DNA from 4 places in the Janthinobacterium sp. 13 genome. Region 1 is predicted to be linked to each of the others. Evidence: predicted binding sites of a transcription regulator. Region 1 holds the regulator's gene; each other region holds the start of a gene.

What was found. Region 1 encodes FNR, which switches genes on or off when oxygen is low (the NO sensors DNR and NnrR bind a similar motif). Its sites were predicted from a motif close to TTGATNNNNATCAA; they were not measured.
Region 2: the regulator FNR is predicted to act here: its motif matches at 2,687-2,700, upstream of cydD (thiol reductant ABC exporter subunit CydD).
Region 3: the regulator FNR is predicted to act here: its motif matches at 3,218-3,231, upstream of CLU94_RS07795 (glycine-rich domain-containing protein).
Region 4: the regulator FNR is predicted to act here: its motif matches at 2,615-2,628, upstream of CLU94_RS22775 (OmpW/AlkL family protein).

Annotation. Positions count from the first base shown of each region.
Region 1 covers NZ_PEEQ01000001.1:3,076,885-3,082,137, forward strand. Annotated here, with positions in the region: gene CLU94_RS13585 (response regulator) at 1-2,155, opposite strand, end outside; gene fnr (fumarate/nitrate reduction transcriptional regulator Fnr) at 2,405-3,163, shown strand; gene CLU94_RS13595 (FixH family protein) at 3,167-3,691, opposite strand; gene ccoG (cytochrome c oxidase accessory protein CcoG) at 3,794-5,176, opposite strand; gene ccoP (cytochrome-c oxidase, cbb3-type subunit III) at 5,179-5,253, opposite strand, start outside.
Region 2 covers NZ_PEEQ01000001.1:642,589-647,841, reverse strand. Annotated here, with positions in the region: gene glmM (phosphoglucosamine mutase) at 1-481, shown strand, start outside; tRNA gene CLU94_RS02670 (tRNA-Pro) at 563-639, shown strand; tRNA gene CLU94_RS02665 (tRNA-Arg) at 734-808, shown strand; gene CLU94_RS02660 (hypothetical protein) at 894-1,073, opposite strand; gene CLU94_RS28610 (PEP-CTERM sorting domain-containing protein) at 1,219-1,785, opposite strand; gene CLU94_RS02650 (GbsR/MarR family transcriptional regulator) at 2,075-2,626, opposite strand; gene cydD (thiol reductant ABC exporter subunit CydD) at 2,765-4,453, shown strand; gene CLU94_RS02640 (amino acid ABC transporter ATP-binding/permease protein) at 4,450-5,253, shown strand, end outside.
Region 3 covers NZ_PEEQ01000001.1:1,766,918-1,772,170, reverse strand. Annotated here, with positions in the region: gene CLU94_RS07820 (CDP-6-deoxy-delta-3,4-glucoseen reductase) at 1-81, opposite strand, end outside; gene CLU94_RS07815 (SDR family oxidoreductase) at 94-1,011, shown strand; gene CLU94_RS07810 (hypothetical protein) at 1,095-1,355, shown strand; gene CLU94_RS07800 (hypothetical protein) at 2,058-2,297, shown strand; gene CLU94_RS07795 (glycine-rich domain-containing protein) at 2,385-3,101, opposite strand; gene CLU94_RS07790 (CHASE domain-containing protein) at 3,291-5,150, opposite strand.
Region 4 covers NZ_PEEQ01000001.1:5,153,228-5,158,480, forward strand. Annotated here, with positions in the region: gene CLU94_RS22755 (NAD(P)H-dependent oxidoreductase) at 1-474, opposite strand, end outside; gene CLU94_RS22760 (MerR family transcriptional regulator) at 534-899, opposite strand; gene fur (ferric iron uptake transcriptional regulator) at 969-1,406, opposite strand; gene CLU94_RS22770 (LysR family transcriptional regulator) at 1,647-2,543, shown strand; gene CLU94_RS22775 (OmpW/AlkL family protein) at 2,690-3,307, shown strand; gene CLU94_RS22780 (MetQ/NlpA family ABC transporter substrate-binding protein) at 3,389-4,216, opposite strand; gene CLU94_RS22785 (methionine ABC transporter permease) at 4,249-4,923, opposite strand; gene CLU94_RS22790 (methionine ABC transporter ATP-binding protein) at 4,916-5,253, opposite strand, start outside.

The sequences.
Region 1 (5,253 bases):
GGTGGTTGCGGGCGAAGGCGTTGACCATCACCACGATGGGCTGGCGCTGGCCGCTGGCCGCCTGGCGGATGGCCTTGGCCGTGGCCAGACCGTCCATGACGGGCATGTGCCAGTCGGCCAGCACCACGTCGTACGGTTGCTGCTGCGCCAGGCGTTCGCGGTACAGTTCGATGGCGGCAAAGCCGGAGTCCACTTCGTCGGCCAGCCAGCCCCACGCCTCGATCAGCTTGACGATCAGTTCGCGCGTGGTGCGGTTGTCGTCGGCCACCAGCAGGCGCAGCTGGCCCAGCGCCGGCGTGCGCCGCGTTTCGGCCGGCTGCGCCAGCATTTCGAAGGGCACGCTGAACCAGAAGCGGCTGCCCTTGCCTTCGCTGCTGGCGACGGCGATGTCGCCGCCCATCATGTGGATCAGCTGCTTGCTGATGGCCAGGCCCAGGCCCGTGCCGCCGAAGCGCCGCGTGATGCTCTGGTCGCCCTGGGAAAACGCGGCAAACAGCTGCTGTTGCTGCAGTTCCGTCATGCCGATGCCCGTGTCGCGCACCTCGAAGCGCAGCCAGGCGCGGCCGTTTTCGTTCTCGGCCAGGCTGACGGCCACCACCACTTCGCCGCTCTCCGTGAACTTGATGGCGTTGCCGGCCAGGTTGACGAGGATTTGCTGCAGGCGCTGGGCGTCGCCCACGAGACGCCGCGGTACGTCGGGCTCGACGGCGATGGCCAGTTCCAGCTCCTTTTCGCCCGCATTCATCGTCATCGTCGTGGCCAGGGTATTCATGACTTCGTCGAGGTCGAATTCGACGGGTGACAATTCCATGCGCCGCGCCTCGATCTTCGAATAGTCGAGCACGTCGTTGAGGATGCCCAGCAGCGACTGGCCCGCCACTCTGACCATGGTCAGATACTTGCGTTGTTCCGTGTCGAGCCTGGTATTGCCCAGCAAATACACCATGCCCAGCACGGCATTGAGGGGCGTGCGGATTTCATGGCTCATGTTGGCCACGAAATCGCTCTTCGCGCGGTTGGCCGCCTCGGCCCGGTCGCGTTCCTGTTCCAGCTCCGCCGCGCGCGATTCGAGTTCCTGCTGCAGGCGGTCGCGTTCGCTCATCAGGCCGTTGAACGCTTCCGTCAGTTCGCCGATCTCGTCGCGTTGCTGTACCGGCACGGGCGTGAAGCGGCTGCCGCTGGTGCGCAGGGCTTGCAGGGTGTCGCGCAGGCGCACCAGCGGCGACAGCAGGCGCACGGTGACCCAGCCCAGCACGAAGGCGGCCAGCAGCGAGGCGAGGATGCTCCACAGCACCAGCCGGTACAGCACGCCATCGAACGGTTCGAATGCATCCTCGACGGGGAGCGAGGCGGCCAGCAGCCAGTTCACGGATTTCAGGCGCTTGAAGCTGTTGACGGCCGTGATGCCGCGGCTGTTGGTGCTGACCATGCTGCCTTCGCCATCTTCCTTCAGCAGCTGGGTCGTCGTCAGGTTGGCGTTCGGCTTGCGCGGTTGCAGCAAGCGGCTGGTATCGGGGTGCAGCACGTAGCGCGGCACGGCGCCGCGCGTGAGGATGAAGTAATAGCCGCTCTTGCCGATCTTTTCCGAGCGCAGGCGGCCCAGCAGGTTGTCCTTGTACAGGCGCAGCACGCCGATCACCACGCCGGCCACCTGGCCATCGGCGGCCAGCACGGGCGCCACCATCTGCACGATGGGCATGCCGCTCGACTTGCCCAGCATCGGTTCGGTGATCATGGGCTGGCGCGTGCGCAGGACGGTCTGGAAATACTCGCGCTCGGCGACGTTGATGCCGGCGCGCCCCGCCACCTCCGGCATGTCGGCCACGACGGCGCCATGCGCGTCGAGCACCAGCACGTCATCGAACAGCACCAGCATCGAGCGGCGCGAATAGTATTCGCGCAATTGGGCGGGCCGGGCGATCAATTCCGGCGGCTGCTGTCGGGCCGTCAGGGTGACGATCTGCAGCAGCATGCCCAGCTTGTCGTCGAGTTCGGCGGCGGTGCGGGTGATCAGGGACGATTGCTGGCTCAGCAGTACTCGGGTGAAGTCGTCGCGCATGTGCTGCACCTGGATCATGGTGACCAGCGCGATCATGGCGATCGAGGTCAGGCTGGTGGCCAGCGCGACTTTTGCTTTAATGCCGAGAGGCTTCATGATTTCCTTTTCAGTACCGGGCGGCACAGGCGGCAGATAATGCTGTCAGGAATTTTCCTATCAATGCCCCAGCTTGGCAAGCGCCGCCGCGCAAATTGCCCGCCCCGTGCGGGCTTTTGACGATGTTGCCATATAATTAAAGGCTGGACGTCGTTTATTCGCCGAATTTACGGTGAAATTGGCATACGGCAACCCTGTATGCGGCTGTATGCAGTAAACTTGTTGTTGCATTTTCTAAAAGGTACCGACATGACTGAAGCGCTACTCACTCCAACCTTGCCCACCGTGAACGTGGAGGCGTTGCGTGCGCGATGCTCGACCTGCAGCATGCATCAATTGTGCCTGCCGATGGGCCTCGATGTGGGCGACATGGACAGGCTGGACCAGATCATCGGCCGCCGCCGCAAGATCGTGCGCGGCGCCTCGCTGTTCCGTATCGGCGACTCGTTCCAGAACCTGTATGCGATCCGCCTAGGGCATTTCAAGACGTACCAGATCAATCCGGGCGGCGAAGAGCAGGTGACGGGCTTCCAGATGGCGGGTGAACTGCTGGGCATGGACGCCATCAGCGCCGACCGCCACCACTGTAACGCGGTGGCGCTGGAAGACAGCGAAGTGTGTGAAATCCCGTTTTCCAGCCTGGAACAATTGCTGGGCAACATGCCGACCCTGCTGCGCCATTTCCACCGCATGATGAGCCAGGAAATCACGCGCGAGCAAAGCGTCATGCTGTTGCTGGGCAATATGCAGGCGACGCAGCGCTTTGCCGCCTTCATCGTCAACCTGGCGTCGCGCTATGAAGCGCGCGGCTATTCGGGCAGCAATTTCCAGCTGCGCATGTCGCGCGAGGAAATCGGCAACTACCTGGGCCTGACCATCGAGAGCGTCAGCCGCCTGCTGTCGAAGTTCAAGAAGGAAGGCTGGCTGCGCGTCTCCAACCGGGAAATTGAAATCCTGCAGCCGGCCAAGTTAAAAGCCATTACGGCTGGCACGGACGTCTGCAAATAAGACTTACAGTTCCTCGTCCGCATGCAGCGCGATGCTGCGTTGCAGGGGCCAGGTCCAGATGCCGGACAGGCGCCACTCGCGTTTGTCGTTTTCCACCAGCACTTGCCAGCGGCTGCGCTCGAGCATCGGCAGCGCCACGGAAAAATTGCCGGCTGCGTCGGGCTGCACCAGCACCTTGATATCCTTTTCCGGCAGGGTCGCATGCGCCAGGTGCAACTGCAAAGGCGCCTGATAGGCCTTGCCGAAGCTGTGCACGGAACCGGTCAGGCGCGCTGCAGCGACGTCATACGACAGGCGCGTATCCATCGCCAGGTCGCTGGCGATCGTGTCGCGCTTCAAATCCTGGTTGATCGCCTTGCCCTGCTTGTAATAATCGCCCACCACCAGCGCATCGGGCTGCGTAAACGCGATATAGCCCATGAAGCTGCCGACGACCACGGACAGGCCGGGGCCGATCATCAGCAGCCATGGCCAGCGATGCTTGTACCACGGTGCAACGGGTGCTTGCAGTTTCAGACTGTCGGACATGGTATTTCTCCTGTTTAATCAGCCAGTCCCCGCATGGGGACCGGCCTTCCTGCAACTTCGTGGCGGCGGCGAGGGCACCCGGTCCCCGTCCGCCTTTCCTTGTTAACGTGGCACGATGAATACCGCGCTTTCACGCACATGCAGCGATGGGTCGTCCAGAGATTGCAATTCGATCGCAATCTTGTTCGAGCCCTTCTCTCCCACGCCGTGCGGCACGCGCAGGCGGATCGGCCAACCCAGCGTTTCCGTCGGCTGCAAGGTCACTTCTTCGCGCGTCAGCAAGGTCAGGCCCGGCAAGCCGGAAGCGCTGATTTTGAAATGCTGGCTTTGCTCCGACGTGTTCATGATCTGCAGGCGGTAGACGTTTTCGATCATGCCGTCTTCCACTTCGCGTCCCATCGAACCGCGGTCGCGGATCACGTCCATTTTCAGGGGCGTGCGCAGGGCCAGCGAAGTACACACGGCGATGATGATCAGGGCCAGGATGGACGTGTAGATCAAGACGCGCGGGCGCATGGCGCGCTGGCGTATCTGCTTCGAATTGAAGTTGTTTTCCATCGCATGGTCGGTACTGTAGCGTACCAGTCCCCGTGGCCGGTCGACCTTGTCCATCACGCTGTTGCAGGCATCGACGCAAGCGGCGCAACCGATGCATTCATACTGCAGGCCGTTACGGATATCGATACCGGTCGGACACACCTGCACGCACAGGGTACAGTCGATGCAATCGCCCAGCTTGTCGTTGTTGCCGGCCTTCTTGCTCATGGCGCCACGTGGTTCGCCGCGCTTGGCATCGTAGGTGATGATCAGGGTGTCCTGGTCGAACATGGCGCTCTGGAAGCGCGCGTAGGGGCACATGTATTTGCACACCTGCTCGCGCAGCCAGCCCGCGTTGCCGTAGGTTGCCAGACTGTAGAACAAGACCCAGAACCATTCCCAGGGACCGAAGTTCAGCGTGGTCACCGACTGCGCCAGTTCCTTGATCGGCGTGAAGTAGCCGACAAAGGTAAAGCCCGTCCACAGGGCGATGGCGCCCCATACCAGGTGCTTGGCCGTCTTCTTGAACGCCTTGCGCACGGAGGGGCCCTGCTTGTCGAGGGCCATGCGCGCACTGCGCGTGCCCTCGATGCGGCGTTCGACCCACAGGAAAATTTCCGTGTATACCGTTTGCGGGCAAGAGAACCCGCACCACACCCGCCCGGCAATGGCCGTGACGAGGAACAACAAATACGCACAGATGATCAGCAGGGCCGCCAGATAGATGAAATCCTGGGGCCACAGCACGACGCCGAAAATGTAGAACTTGCGCGTGGTCAAATCGAACAGCAGGGCTTGCCTGCCATTCCAGGTCAACCACGGCAAGCCGTAGAACGCGAGCTGGGTAAGCCATACGCATACCCATCGCCAGGTAGCGTAGCGTCCTTTGGCCTCGCGAGGGTAGATTTGCTCGCGGGCCGCATACATCTTGATGACTTGAGGTTCCATTTTTACTTTGCGGGTGCCTGCGGATTCGACAGGCTCCAGACATACGCCGACAGCACGTGTACCTTGGATTCGCCGAG
Region 2 (5,253 bases), 2.4 Mb from region 1:
GATGACGAATATGGCGCTGGAAGTGCTGTTCAAGCAGCAGGGTATCGGCTTTGCGCGCGCCAAGGTGGGCGACCGCTACGTGCTGGAAGTCATGAAGGAAAAGGGCTGGATACTGGGCGGTGAAGGTTCCGGCCATCTGCTGTGCCTGGACAAGCACACGACGGGCGACGGCATCGTTTCCGCGCTGCAAGTATTGTCCGCCCTCAAGCGCAGCGGCCAGAGCCTGCAGCAATGCCTGGCCGAACTGGTGCTGTTCCCGCAAACCCTGATCAACCTGCGCGTGGCGCCCGGTTTCGACTGGCAAAAAAATGCCGCCATGGTGGCCGAGAAAGAACTGGTCGAGGCCGAGCTGGGCGACACGGGTCGCGTGCTGATCCGCGCTTCCGGCACCGAGCCGCTGATCCGCGTGATGGTCGAGGCAAAAGATAAGGAAAAGGCCGAGTCGATGGCGCGCCGCATTGCGGATAAAGTGGCTGTGTAAAGGCAGGCGCCGATAGTTATTTCCATCTAATTCGTCTATGGCAATTGACGAAATTGGGTGGGGGCGTTATTATCTTGTCTTCGGAGTGTGGCGCAGCCCGGTAGCGCACCTGGTTTGGGACCAGGGGGTCCAAGGTTCGAATCCTTGTACTCCGACCAAAGTCATAAGCGGGCTGTCAGAAATGACAGCCCGTTTTCTATTCCGCGCTGGCATTTCATTGCTGGCGCGCATGGATTAAAATACTGCACCTCTCCGCCCATCGTTCAACGGATAGGACAACGGTCTTCTAAACCGTGAATGGGGGTTCGATTCCCTCTGGGCGGACCAGTTTCATACTGGCCACGATCATGCTGCGGCAAGCTGCCGCAACGCACCCCATCTTTCCCCCACATCCGGTTTTTCGCGCAGCGGTTCAGGGCTGCGCGCCCAGCACCACACTCAGCAAATACAGCAGCGGCGCCGCGCACAGCAGCGCGGAACACAGCGACAGCACTTTCTTGCTGGCCAGGCGTGCCAGGCGCAGCCGTTCGCGCACGGGCAAGTGCTGGCGCAGCGCATGGCGCGCGCGCGGCTGGAATGGGGATTCATGCATGTGGACTCCCTCGCAACGGTGACTGAAGATGCCGGTCAGCATAGCGGGAGAGGCATAAAGGCGGTGTAAAGAGTGGGCGGCGCGGCGCAAGCGCGCTGTAAACATGGGTGCGCCGGCGCCGTGTTGCGGGTCTTGCCCGATGCTCTTATTTTGCCTGGCGGCGGCGCGCCAGGACGCCGAGCAGGCCCAGGCCGGCGAGCAGCATGGCATAGGTTTCCGGTTCAGGGACGGCGGAAACGTAGGCGCGGTAATTGCTCAGGTCCTTGGGCAAGCCTGCCACCGTGAAGGTCGTGCCGGCTGCGACGGGCGCTGCCCATTGGAAGACCAGTTCGCCCTGGCCGAAATGGATGGCCAGGTAATCATAGGCCGCCGCACTCGTGAAGGAATTCACCCCGCCGCTGGCGCCTGCCGTGGTGCCGGCGGTGCAGCCTGAGGTGGCATTGTCGCAAAACGAGACGGCCGCACCCAGGCTGGTGCCGAAAACGCCGTTGATATAGCCCTGGATGTCGGTGGGACTCTGCGGCACGAGATTGTCGTTATAGTATTTCACCATGAGGGCAGGTGACGGCGAGTAAGTGACGGTGCTGCCTTCGATGCTGAAACCGCTGGCCGGTCCCACATCGACCCATGTAGCAGCCTGTGCCACGCCCATGCAGGCCGTCAGGGCGGCCAGCATGGATGCCCGTATGGCAATGCTTGTTATGCTTTTCATGAAAATCCCCTTTTATTTTATTGCAGACATTTCACTGCTTCAGGGTGCGCGCCATCCGGTCAGGGAGGTCGACTTGTCGCCCGGTCGCCTTTGCGTGAGTACGCATATGCAAGCTTAGTCTTGATGTAAATTAATACAATTTAAATAATGCTATTGGCATGCTTGACAACATCGCATACGGCTATGTATGGCTGTGCTGGCGAAAGCCTGTACGGCGAGCGGAAATGGCGTGACAAGGCATGCCAGCTTGTGCTAGCAATGCATTGAGTAGGGAGAGGGGCGGCGGGTTTCAGTCGCTGTTATTGCTGACGCCGAACAGGCGATCCTTGGCATTGAGCAGCTTTTGCACCTTGGTGCCCATTTTCATCAACTGCGCCATCGATTCGGGCGACAGGCGCTGCAAGTCGTCGAACCAGGTGTTGGCCAGGTCGACCAGTTCATACATTTCGCGCATGCGCTCCTGCGCATACTGGTCGACGGGTTCCGTGGCCGGCGCCAGCAGCGATTCGCGCAGCACCGTCAAGGTCGGCGCCACTTCGCGGCGGCGGCGCTCGGCGGCCACCACGCGGAAGATTTGCCACACATCGCCCAGCGAGGAAAAATACTCGCGCCGGTCGCCGGGGATGCGCGACTGGCGGATCAAGCCCCAGCCCTGCAATTCCTTCAAGCCGATGCTCACGTTCGAGCGTGAAAAACTCAGGTGTTCCGCGATTTCATCCGCGTGTAAAGGATGCTCTGCGACAAACAACAAGGCGTACACTTGCCCCACTGTCCGGTTAAAGCCCCAGCGGCTGCCCATCTCGCCGAAATGGCTGACGAAGGTCAGGATCAGCGGCGTCATTTGGATATGTTGAGTTTTCATAATTATCTGAATTTTTTCACGCCACACCCGCAGGGTCAATTGATATATGTCATGTTTCGCAGTATTATACAAAATATCGAATTTACAGAAAATTCTGAAAACTCAAAAAGTATAGATATGCCTACCACGCCGCTGTCCTTGCCCCGCTTTATCCTTCCCCGTGCCGCCAGCCTGGCGCAGGGCGGTGCCGCCTTGCTGTGGCTGCCGCAAGCGGCCTTGCTGGCCTGGGCCGTGCAAGCCATGCTCGCCGGTGCACCCTGGCGCGCGGCCCTGTTGCCGGCAGCCGGCGTGCTGCTGCTGGGCATGCTGCGCGCCGGCTGCGAAGCGTGGGGCGCGCGGCGCATGTATGCGGCGGCGCGCGACCACTTGTCCACCTTGCGCGCGCAAGTGGCGCAAGCGCTGGCGCACCGTTCGCCGCTGGACCGCCAGCGCGCCCAGTCGGGGCAGGCGGCCAGCGTCATCGCCGAACAGGCCGAAGCCATCGTGCCCTACCTGGTGCGCTACAAGCCCGCGCGCTGGAAGGTCATGCTCGTGCCGCTCGTGATCCTCGCCGTGGTGACGCCCCTGTCGTGGATCGCTGCCCTGATCCTGCTCATCGCCGCGCCCCTGATTCCCGTCTTCATGGCCCTGGTGGGCATGGGCGCGCAAGCGGCCAGCCGCGCGCAGATGGTGGAAATGGGCAGCATGAACGCGTTTCTGCTGGACCGCCTGCGCGGCCTGGCTACCCTGCGCGCGCTCGACGCCGTCGATGCCACGGCCGCGCGGCTGGATGCCTCGTCGCAATCCGTGCGCCGGCGCACGATGGTCGTGCTGCGCATCGCCTTCCTGTCGTCGGCCGTGCTGGAACTGTTTTCCGCGCTCGGTGTCGCCATGGTGGCCGCGTTTATCGGTTTCTCCTTGCTGGGCAGTATCAATTTCGGCACCTGGGGCCGCGAACTGAGCCTGGGGCAGGGCTTGTTCATCCTGCTGCTGGCGCCCGCGTTTTTCGAACCCTTGCGCGAACTGGCCGCCGTCTGGCACGACAAGGCGGCCGGCGAAGCGGGCCTGGCCGGCCTGCACGACTTGGCGGCCGAGGGCGTGCCCCTGCCCGGCGCCGGCGTGGCAGCCGCTGCCGTCTCCGCCGCCGCCATGGCCGTGGCGCCGCCGCCCGCTATCGAAATCCATCAACTGCGCTTTGCCCATCCCGGCGAGGCGCCCGTCTTCGACGGCTTCGACCTGACCGTGCGCGCCGGCGAACATGTCGCCCTGCTGGGCGCCAGCGGAGCCGGCAAGACCACCTTGCTGTCCTTGCTGGCCGGCTTGCTGCCCGCCAGCGGCGGCGAGATCCGCATCGGCGGCGTGCGCCTGAACGATGGCACCGTGAATACCTTGCGCCAGCGCATGGCGTGGATGGGCCAGCGTCCCCACGTGTTTGCCGCCTCCGTCAGCCAGAACGTGACCCTGGGCCGCGTCGGCGCGCATGCCGCGCAAGTGACGCAGGCGCTGCACCTGGCCGACCTGGCTGCCGTGGCGCAGGCGCAGCCGGCCGTCATGCTCAGCGATGGCGGGCAGGGCTTGTCCGGCGGCGAAGCCGTGCGCCTGGCCCTGGCCCGCGTGGCCCTGCATCCGCATGCGGACTTGCTGCTGGTCGATGAACCGACGGCCCACCTGGACAGCGAAACGGCGGCGCGCGTGACGGACGCCTTGCTGGAATTGGCGAAAGGCAAGACGATGATCGTCGCCACGCACGACCCCGTGCTGGCCGGCCGCCTGCAGCGCACGGTGCAGGTCGATGCCCGGGCGCAGGCACAGGAGTTGCGCGCATGAACACCACACTGATCTCGCATCCCGTCCTGCGGCAATTGCTGCTGGCCCAACCAGGCAAGCTGATCGGGGGCGCCTTGCTGGCGGCCCTGACGGCGGTGTCCGGCATGGCCTTACTGGGCTTGTCCGGCTGGTTCATCACGGCCACCTCGATTGCCGGCCTGCACGCCTCGACGGCCATCCTGTTCGACGTGTTCGGCCCGTCGGCCGGCATCCGCCTGCTGGCCATCGGCCGTACGGGTTCGCGCTATGCGGAACGCCTCGTCACGCACGACGCCACGTTCGCCGCGCTGGCCAGCATCCGCGTGCAACTGTTCCGCGGCTGGTCGCGCCCGGAAGCGGCCAGCCGGCTGCTGCGCCAGCCCGCCAAGCTGCTGTTCCGCCTGACGGCCGATATCGATGCGCTCGAATCGCTGTACCTGCGCCTGCTGGTGCCTGCCTTCACGGCCCTGTGCGCGGCCTTGCTGGCGGGCGTGGCGCTGGGCGTGATGCAGTGGCAGCTGGGCCTGGGCCTGGCCGCGTGGCTGCTGGCCGCCGGCGGCGGCATCAGCTGGAGCGTGGCGCGCCGCGCCCGCCGCCCGGCCATCCTGCGCTCGCGCGCCATCGAAAAACTGCGTTCCGGCGCCATCGACCTGGTGGCCGGCCAGACGGACCTGGTGATGGCGGGCCGCATCGACGCCCAGTGCGCGGCGCTGGCACGGATCGACCGCTCGCTGGCGCAAGCCGATTTCGCCCTGCTGCGCCTGGAAACGGCGGCGGGCGCCGCGTATGGCGTGGCCGGCAGCGCGACCCTGGCTGGCGTG
Region 3 (5,253 bases), 1.3 Mb from region 1:
TATCGCCGCCGACAGGACGGTTTCGTCCGCTTCGCAGCTGAATTGGTGGCCGCTGGGCTGAACAGTAATTTGAAAAGTCATACAATCCTTGAGATGAAAAATATGTTAATGCACTCTTTGCGCAAGCCGTCAGGCTTGCCGCGCTTGCTGATCCTGGGCTGCGGCGACGTCGGCATGCGGCTGCTGCCCCTGCTGCGCGCGCGCTTTCGCGTCTTTGCCGTCACCAGCCAGCCGGCGCGCTGCGCGCAGTTGCGGGCGGCCGGCGCCGTGCCCATCGTGGCCAACCTCGACGAGCGCGCCAGCCTGAAACGGCTGGCGGGACTGGCGACGATGGTCGTGCACCTGGCGCCGCCCATGTCGTCGGGCTTGCTGGACCGGCGCACGCGCAATCTGGTCGCCATTTTACCCGAGCATGCACGCATGGTGTATGTGAGCACCAGCGGCGTGTATGGCGATTGCGGCGGCGCCTGGGTCGATGAGACGCGGCCGACGGCGCCGGCGAATGCGCGCGCGAAGCGGCGCGTGGACGCCGAACAGGTCTTGCGCGGCTGGGGCGCGCGCCGCGGCGCCAGCGTGGCCATCCTGCGCGTGCCGGGCATTTATGCGCAAGACCGCCTGCCGCTGAAGCGCTTGCGCGAAGGCACGCCGGCCCTGGAAGCCAGCGACGATGTGTACACCAACCATATCCATGCCGATGACCTGGCGCGCGTCATCGAACGGGCCTTGTGGCGGGGCAAGCCGGGACGCGTGTATCACGCCAGCGATGACAGCGAACTCAGGATGGCCGAGTATTTCGATGCCGTGGCCGATACGTTCGGCTTGCCGCGCCCGCCGCGCCTGCCGCGGGCCGAGCTGCGGCAAGTGGTCACGCCGATGCTGCTGTCGTTCATGTCCGAATCGCGCCGCCTGCACAATACCCGCCTCAAGCGCGAGCTGGGCGTGCGCCTGCGCTACGCGCGCGTGGCCGATGCCTTGCAGGCGATGGCAGCCGATGGCGCCGGCATCGGGTAAAATGGCCGGTTATCTGCGCACTTTGCTGGGCCGGCGCGCAGCGCGCCGTTCCCGCGCTGCGCCACTCACTTAAGGACTACAGCATGAGCACCCTCACTTACGAAGAATACCTGGACGAGGTCACCACCGTCCTGACGGAACTGTACGACCTCGACGACGAGGCCGCCATCAAGCTCGTCGTGGCCGCGCAGGACGCCGAATTTTTTGTCCCGCACGATGCGCATGAGGAAATGCGTACCGTCGAACAAGCCAAGAAAGATGCGGTCACCTTGTTCGAGCGCAAGCAGAATCGCCAGCAAACGCAGGAAAAGCAGCAGCAGCGCGTGCGCCAGCAAAAGAAATAAGAATATGGGCCTGGCCGCTGGGGCCATGGCGCAGTACGGGTCTCGGCGCAACACCGGGGCCGTGACCTTTGACGCAGCGCAAACGCGTCATGGCGCGCTGGCGATATGGTGAGCAATGTCGTCACGCGTCTGGGCTCTTGTGGCGGGCTCTGCATAGCGTGACGCTGTTTCCCGTCAGCAGGAGCGAGCCATGCGAGCTACGAGTCACCCCAGCAAGGAACAGGTACGCGCTTACATGCGCCGTCGCGAACGTGCGCTGCAGCCGCCGCCGCCGCCCGATGAAATCCGCCGGCAACTGGCCTGGTGCCGCGTGGATGCCGTTCCGGGTACGTGCCCGCTTGCCACCCCGGCCGGCGTGGCCGCGGAAGGCTGGCATCTATCTGCCGAAATGGCGCGCCTGAGCGCCCTCATGGCCATAGCTTGGCTCATGCATAGCGGTGTTGCTCATCGTAAAAATTGATGACTTGCAGCAAATTTTTCCAATTTGAGTTATCCTCTAGCACATTCCAAGTGCGTCAATTCTCTTCAATTATCACAATTTTGCGTTAAGTTACGCAAAAATCAACAATAGCGTGTATTATATTGTTTGCGGCGTAAAAGCCGCATAAGTGATGGCGCTTTTTAGTGTGTTTACCCTGAATTATTGCAGAAGAGACATTCGGTTTCTTTTTGCTCTAATACAACAAGTACGGATTTTCGATCATGTCTCTCAAACAAATTACCTCTTTGCCTACCTACAACCCGAATCGCGTCCTCGATGCGATCATCGACAAGCTGCAACTGAAAAACGATGCCGCCTTGTCGCGAGCCCTGGAAGTGGCGCCACCGGTCATCAGCAAGATTCGTCACAATACCTTGCCGATCGGCGCCACGATCCTCATCCGCATGCATGAAATCAGCGATTTCAGCATTCGTGAACTGCGCGAGTTGATGGCTGCCTAAGAGCGCCTGACAGACGGCAAACTGAGAGGTGCCGTCTGGGTACGTCAGGCTTGCCGCGTGCGGCAGCCACATCTGTTTTCCGCTTTTCTATTGCGGGTCGCGGTTCAGCACCGGACGATCGACATAGAAGCGCCCCATTTCCAGGCCAGTCGAGGACGACTTGACCACCGCTGCGGCCAGTGAGGCAGGGGCGCTGGAAAATGCGGTGTTGGCAGCCCCGGTCGCGCGGCCCGAATACGCCGTCGCCTGCACTGCCGCACTGGAAAACGCCGTTTGCACGGCCCGGCCCGAGTAAGCCGTCGCTTGCACCGCCGCACTGGAAAACGCCGTTTGCACGGCGCGGCCGGAGTAAGCCGTCTCCTGCACCGCACGTCCCGAATACGCCGCCTGTACGGCGCGCCCCGAATACGCGGTTTCAGCGCGGATATAATCTTCCCCGAACGTTTGTTCATACAACTGCTTCATGCGCTCGCCCACGCGATGGTGCGCCGCTTCGTCGTCCTCGCCGCGCAAGCCGATGTAGGGGAAGTGATGGAGGAAGTAGCCGAACACCTGTTCGCAGTCGGCCGCATATTTCAGGGTATCGAGGATGTGGTAGTGCCAGAAGGTATCGACGTCCATCAGGGGCGCCGTCTCTTCTTGCGGAAACTGTTTCATCAGGATCAGGAAGCGGCGGTATTCGAATTCCACCGCGTTGGCCTTCTCCAGACTCCATCCTTCGCCTGACTCCCGGTGCATCAGTTTGACCTTGATCGCGTCCAAATTCAAATCGGCAATAGCCTTGAAACTGTCGTTCGTATCCATGAATGTCCTTTGGTAAAGAGCGTTGTGGGAAATACGGTGAAACAAGGGAAAGCGGCGCGTGCGTACTCCTGGCAAGTAGTCAAGGAATGCCTTGCCCATGGCGGGCAGGCGCTAAGTTGTTCTACATCAATATTGCATCTTATTACGAAATATGCAAGCTGAGCTTGATTCATGCGGGGCGCGTGCCGGTCAGCCGCTGGCCCGGCTTTCTTCCTCGTAGGGAAACGCGGTGGCGTCCGCGCCCAGCGGCACGCTGACGTGCACGCTCATGCCGGCGCCGGGGCTGCTTTCGATGTAAAAAGTGCCACCTAGCAACTTGATGCGTTCTTCTATCCCCACCAGGCCAAACGAGCCGAGCTTGTTGCGCCCGTCGATGGCCGCGCCCACGCCGTTGTCGCTGACGCTCATCGACACCGTATCGCGGCATTTTTCCAGCTTGACCTGCACGCGGCTGGCATTCGCATGCTGGGAAATATTGCTGAGCGACTCTTGCAGGATGCGGAACAGGGCCGTCGCGCATTGGTCGCTGAGGCAAATGTCGTCATGGCTTTCGCTCACTTCGCAGGCGATGCCCGTGCGCTGGCGAAATTGCGCCACCTGCCATTCGACGGCCGCATTCACGCCCAGGTCCAGCACGGTAGGGCGCAAGTCGTTGATGATCTGCCGCACACTCTTGATGGTGGCGTCGATCTGTTCCAGGGTCGAACGGGCGCGGGCGTTCAGGCGCGGGTGGCGGCGCTGCGTGCGCGAGGCCAGCATGTCGGCGTCGATGCGCAGGACCAGCAGATTCTGTCCCAGGTCGTCGTGAATCTCGCGCGCGATGCGCTTGCGCTCTTCTTCCTTGATCTGGTCGGCGTGCGCGGCCAGGCGGCGCAGTTTCTGGTGCGACAGTTGCAATCGGATCTGGCTGGCGCGCAATTCCTCCGTCATGCCCGTCGCCATCTGGATGGCGCGCCGGCGCGACGACGCCAGGGTATGGAACAGCACGTACAGCAGCATGGTGCTGGCAAAGCCGATCAGCAGGGCCAGCCACGGCAGGAAGGCGTCGAAGCGCGAATACAGGTCGCTCTTGCGCACGCTGAACAGCGCTTGCCAGGCGCGGCCATTGTGCTCGATCAGCAGCGTGCTGCTCAGGTAGCGGCCCGAACTGCCGGGCTGCCACCATGGCGCATGCATGCCCGCCGCCGTGCTGTCGAAGATGGGGCGCATGTCGTGCGGCAACTGCAGCGGCACGTCCCGCTGTTGCAGCGCCTGCGGGCCGATATCGAACAGGGTCAGGCGGACGTTGCGTACCGGCATGTCGGCCAGCGCGCTGCGCATCATCGTCACCAGGTCGTAGCCGATGCCGACGGACCCCTGGTAAGCGGCGCGCCTCTGCTCCACCGTCTCGACGGGCATGCCGAAGCGGTACACGGGCAGGCGCATGGCCATGCCCGTCAGCTGAGGACGGCCGTCCATCGGCACGGGCACGCCGGAATTGCTGATGTGGCCGGAATCGCGCGACTGCGCCAGCGCTTCGGCGATCTGCGGGCGCGAGGCGATGTCGTAGCCATACTTTTCCGGGGCGCTGGCGATCGGCTCGATGTATACGAGCACGGAATACTGGGCGCGCGGGCCGGGCGGGTGGATGGCAAACGCCGGATAGCCGTCGCGCCCGGGCGGATAGTCGCGCCGCATGGCCGCTTCATAAGCGGCGCGCTGCGTCTCGTCGAGTTCCTGGCTGTAATTGAGATTCATCACGCCCGGATAGTTCTGTTGCAGGGCGATGTTGGCCACGTAGCGGTGGAATTGCTCGCGGCTCACGTGTTCGTTGGCCTGGAACAGGCTGGCCGTGCCGCGCAGCAGGTTGGCATACGACTTGGTGCGCGATTCGATGTTTTTCTGGGTGTTGCGCGCCAGATTGTTGAATTGTTCGCTGGCATCGCTTTCGATCGACAGCGAAGCGGCCATGTAGAACAGCAGGCCCACCATCGTCGACACGACAAAGCCGAACAGCCACAGCGGTCTTTTTTCAGCAGCTAAGGGGTGTTCGCCGGCAGTAGAAGACATCGCCATCCGCATCAGGAAGAGGAATCGGGTGCCGCCTGTGTGGTGGTGGCTGTACTCAGTTGCACAAGGACTATCGAAATTGCAAATTGCTCAATAGCTGCCT
Region 4 (5,253 bases), 2.1 Mb from region 1:
CAGCGTCGTCTTGCGCAACTGGTGGATGCCGGGCATGCGGTAGACCCAGCGGAAATACCAGGGCGGCGTATCCATCGTCACCAGCAGCTGCGCCGTGCGGCCCTTCAGCAATTGCGCCGGGAAGGCCTTGCCGGGGCGGTACTTGAAAGCGTAGCCGGGCAGGAAGACGCGGTCGACGAAGCCTTTCAGCAGGGCTGGCGCGCCGCCCCACCAGATCGGGTAGGCGAACACCAGGTGTTCGGCCCACCTGATGGCTTCCTGCGCGGCCAGCAGGTCCGCTTCCAGCGGCTGCACCTGGCGGTAGCCTTCGTGCAGGATGGGATCGAAGTCGAGCTGGCCCAGGCGCAGCTCGCGCACGGTGTGGCCCGCGCTGCGGGCCGTGGCGGCATAGGCTTCGGCCAGGGCGGCGCAAAAGCTGTCGCCCGACGGGTGGCCGAGGAGTATCAAAATGCGCTTGGGTGTCGTCTTGGTCATGGTGCAGGCTGTCCGTTAAAGAAGAGCTTGCATGCTAAAGCCTGCCCCTGAGGGCAGAGTCAAGCGGCCGCTTGAAGGTATTGGTGCGCCAGGCAGTCGTGGATTTCCGTGTCGATGTCGGCCAGTTGCGCGTCGAGCTGGCGCAGGCGGGCGATATCCTGCTGTATCTGCGTGCGCTTGGCGGCGATGTGCTGCGACAGGGCGGCCCAGTCCGTATCGTCGCCGGCCAGGATGGGCAGCAGTTCGGCCAGGCGGAAGCCCAGCGCCTGCGCCTGGCGTATGAGTTTGACTTGCGCCAGGTCTTGCTGCGTGTAGACGCGGTAGGCGCCGGCGCGGCGCACGTCGCCCAGCAAGCCCAGCGCTTCATAGTGGCGCAAGGCCTTGGGCGAGGTGCCCGCCAGGCGGGCGATTTCTCCGATGTACATGGGTGATCCTTTCTCAAGCTTGAGCGAATCTTACCGTATGGCAGCGGCGCCCAAACGGCCCAGGCATCCTCAGGCCCGGCGCGGCGGCACTTTCTTCGCCGTGCACTCGGCGCAGGTGCCGTACAGCGACAGCGCGTGCTCGTGCAGCACGAAGCCCCGCTCGGCGGCGATCTCGTTCTGGCGCAGTTCGATGCCTTCGTCGACGAATTCATCGACCTTGCCGCAACCCGTGCAGACCAGGTGGTCGTGGTGCTGGCCTTCGTTCAGTTCGAAGACGGCGTGGCCCGATTCGAAATGCCGGCGAAACAGGATGCCCGCTTCGGCAAACTGCATCAGCACGCGGTAGATGGTGGCCAGGCCCACGTCGATCTTTTCAGCCAGCAAGAGTTTGTAGACATCGTCCGCACTCAGGTGCTTGATCGTGCCTTCTTGAAACAGCTGCAGAATCCGCAAGCGGGGGATGGTCACTTTCAAGCCCGATTCACGCAGTTCCCTCAATATATCCATGTCTCCCATTCCTTTTTGTAGTCGCCCTAGCGAGGTATTGCATTATATCGCAAATGATAATCATTACCATTCTCATGTGTGTGCTGTAAATAGTATGCCGCGGGGACGGGCGGCAATCCAGTGACATCGGCGCAAGTGGCGCTTGCGTGGCAGGCAACTGATGCCAGCAGTATTGGTTGCTGCTGAAAAGTGGCGGTCGAATCGCTATACTGTGCAGCAAGAAATAACAATGGAGGGAGCATGGACCGATTTGATGCGATGCGCATCTTTACGCGCATCGTCGAACTGCGCAGTTTTACGCAGGCGGCGCATGACCTCGGCTATCCGAAGGCCACCGTCACGCATGCGATCAAGCAGCTGGAAGCGCGGCTGCGCGTGCGCCTGCTGCAGCGGACCACGCGGCAAGTGACGCCTACGCCCGATGGCGACGCGTATTACCAGCGCTGCGTGCGCCTGCTGGCGGACCTGGAAGAAACGGAAGCCGTGTTCAGTTCGGCGGCGCAGCAGCCGGCCGGCAAGCTGCGCATCGACTTGCACGCGACCCTGGCCATGCACTTCGTCATGCCCGTGCTGGACCGCTTCTGCGCCCGCTATCCGCTGATCGAACTGGAAATCGGCATGGGCGACCGCCTCGTCGACCTGGTGCGCGAAGGCGTCGATTGCGTGCTGCGCGTGGGCGAACTGGGCGACTCGTCGATGGTGGCGCGCCGCGTGGCGCTGCTGGAACAGGTGACCTGCGCCAGCCCCGCCTACCTGGCCGCGCACGGCACGCCGGAGCATCTGGCGCAGCTGGATGGCCACCGCGCCGTCAATTTCTTTTCCGCCCAGACGGGCAAGGTCTGGCCCTTCGATTTCAAGGTGGAAGGCCAGCGCCGCAGCGTGGCCTTGCCGGGCACCGTGTCCGTCAACAATGCCGACGCGTATCACGCCTGCTGCCGCGCGGGCATGGGCTTGATCCAGGCGCCCCGTTATCACCTGGAGCGGGCGCTGGCGGCCGGCGAACTGGTGGAAGTGCTGCGGGACTGGCGGCCCGACCCGCTGCCCGTGTCCGTGCTGTATCCCCACCACCGGCAATTGTCGCCGCGCGTGCGCGTGTTTGCCGACTGGGTCGCCAGCCTGTTTGCCGACGTGCATTGATGCGCTGCAATGCGGCAATTTTTGACCTGGGCAAAGGAAAAAATCCCTCTGGTGATGCCATATAGCACTATTTGATGTGGATCAAAGTTTTTGTTGCACTGCACTCTTAGACTTCGCAGCGTTACTTAACGACAGAGGAAAACATAATGAAAACGTCCGCAACTGCAGCAGCAATCGTCCTGGCCGCCATTGGTGCATTCGCCGGCAACGCCATGGCACAGGAAAGCCCATGGCTGGTCCGTGCGCGCGCCGTGCATATCGATCCTGCCAACAAATCCACGCCGGTCTTGGGCAATGGCGCATCGGACACGATCCACGTCAGCAGCAAGACGATTCCTGAAATCGATATTTCGTATTTCTTCACGCCGAACATCGCTGCCGAGCTGATCCTGACGTATCCGCAAAAGCATGACGTCACCCTGGGTGGCCAAAATATCGGCACGTTCAAGCATTTGCCTCCGACCTTGTCGCTGCAATACCACTTCATGCCTGAAAAACAGTTCAGCCCATACGTGGGTGCAGGCGTGAACTATACGAATATTTCGAGCGTGAAACTGCTGAATGGCGCTGGCCGTCTGGAGCATGACAGCTGGGGCTTCGCGCTGCAAGCTGGCGTCGACTACAAGCTGGACAAAAACTGGTCGCTGAACTTCGACATCAAGAAAGTGCAGATCCGCAGCGACGTCTTCGTCGGTGCCGCCAAGGCCAGCGAAGTCAAGATCGACCCTGTCCTGATCGGCGTAGGCGTGGGCTACCGCTTCTAAGCATGGCATGACAGCGCCCGCGCGGCGCGGACAATAAAAAAGGACGGCCTTGGCCGTCCTTTTTGCATGGCATGCAGCGGTCTATTTTTTCAGCGTCTTTTCCAGCGCCAGCTGGTAATCCGTCTTTTCGTAGCCGGCCAAATACTTGTTCGTCGCGTCGAGGAAGGCGCGCGAGCGGTAGGCCGCTTCCAGGTCCTTGACCCATGGCTTGGCCTTGTCGGCCGTGCGGATGGCTACCAGGTTGATGTAGCTGTCCGAAATCTTTTCCACGCTCAGGGCCGACGTCAGCTTCATGCCGGCGGCCAGGGCGAAGTTACCGTTGACGAAAGCGTAGTCGGCGTCGGCCAGCGAACGTGGCAGCTGCGCCGCTTCCAGCGGCACCAGTTTCAGCTTCTTCGGGTTTTCCAGCACGTCGCGCTCGGATGCGCGCAGCGGGTCGACGTTCGGTTTCAGCTTGATCCAGCCCATCTTGGCCAGCATCACCAGCGCGCGCGCCTGGTTGGTCGGGTCGTTCGGCATGGTGATGGTGGCGCCGTTCTTGACTTCCGCCAGCGTTTTCTGCTTGCCGCCGTACAGGCCGATCGGCATGGTCGGCACGGTGATCAATGAGCTCAGTGGCAGCTTGTTATCGGTGGCGAACTTGGTCAGGTAGACGATGTGCTGGAACACGTTGGCATCCAGCGAGCCTTCGGCCAGCGCATAGTTCGGCTGCACGTAGTCGTTGAATTCCACGATCTTGACCTTGTAACCCTGTTTTTCCAGGATAGGCTTGATGCCCAGCTTCAGCTGGTCAGAATACGGGCCGGAGCTGGTGCCGATGACGAGTTCTTTCGGGTCCTTGGCGTGGGCGGCGGTGGCGAAGGCCAGGCTGGCAGCGGCCAGGAGCAGGTTGCGGCGAATGTGGTTCATGCTTTTCCTTGTACTGAAATACTGAATATGAATTAACGTTTGTCGAGGCGCTTGGCGATGCGCGTGCCGGCGAACTGGATGGTTTGCACCAGCACGATCAGGATGGCCACGGTGGCGACCATGATGTCCGTCTCGAAGCGGTAGTAGCCGTAGCGGATGGCCAGGTCGCCGATACCGCCGCCGCCCACCACGCCGGCCACTGCCGAATACGACAGGAAGCTGATCGACAGCACGGTCAGGGCCAGCACCAGGCCGGAACGCGCTTCCACCAGCAGCACGCGGAAGATGATCTGCATTTCCGACGCGCCCATGGCGTGCGCCGCCTCGATCACGCCGCGCGGCACTTCGCGCAGGTTCTGTTCCACCAGGCGCGCCAGGTAGGGAATGGCGGCGAACGACAGCGGCACGCTGGCCGCCAGCGGGCCGATCGAAGTGCCCGCGATGATGCGCGTAAACGGCGTCAGGGCCACCAGCAGGATGATGAAGGGGAAGCTGCGCACGGTATTGACCAGCCAGCCGAGGATCATCGACAGCGGACGGTTTTCCAGCGACTGGCCTTCCGAGACGAGGAACAGCAAGATGCCCAGCGGGCCGCCGATCAGGATGGCGGCCGTCAGGCCGATACCCAGCATGGTCATGGTCTGGCCCAGCGCCACCCAGATTTCCGGCAGCAGGTTGATGACGTTATTGATCGATTCTTCAAACATGTGTTGCATCCTTCCATGCGGTGGCTTCAAACGCCTCGGTGCCGTAGTAAGCCAGCTCGCGTCCCAGCGCCGTCTTGCGCGGGGTGGCCGTGTCGCTCAAATCGAATTGTTCGGCGATGGCGCCGCTTTCCACGACGGCGACCCGGTTGCAGATGGCGCCCAGCACCGACAGCTCATGGCTGACGATGACGATGGTCACGCCCAGACGCGCATTGATGTCGCGCAAGGTATCGAGCAGGGCGCGCGTCGTTTCCGCGTCCAGCGCGGACGTCGGTTCGTCGCACAGCAGCACGTCGGGGTGGCTGGCCAGGGCGCGGGCAATCGCCACGC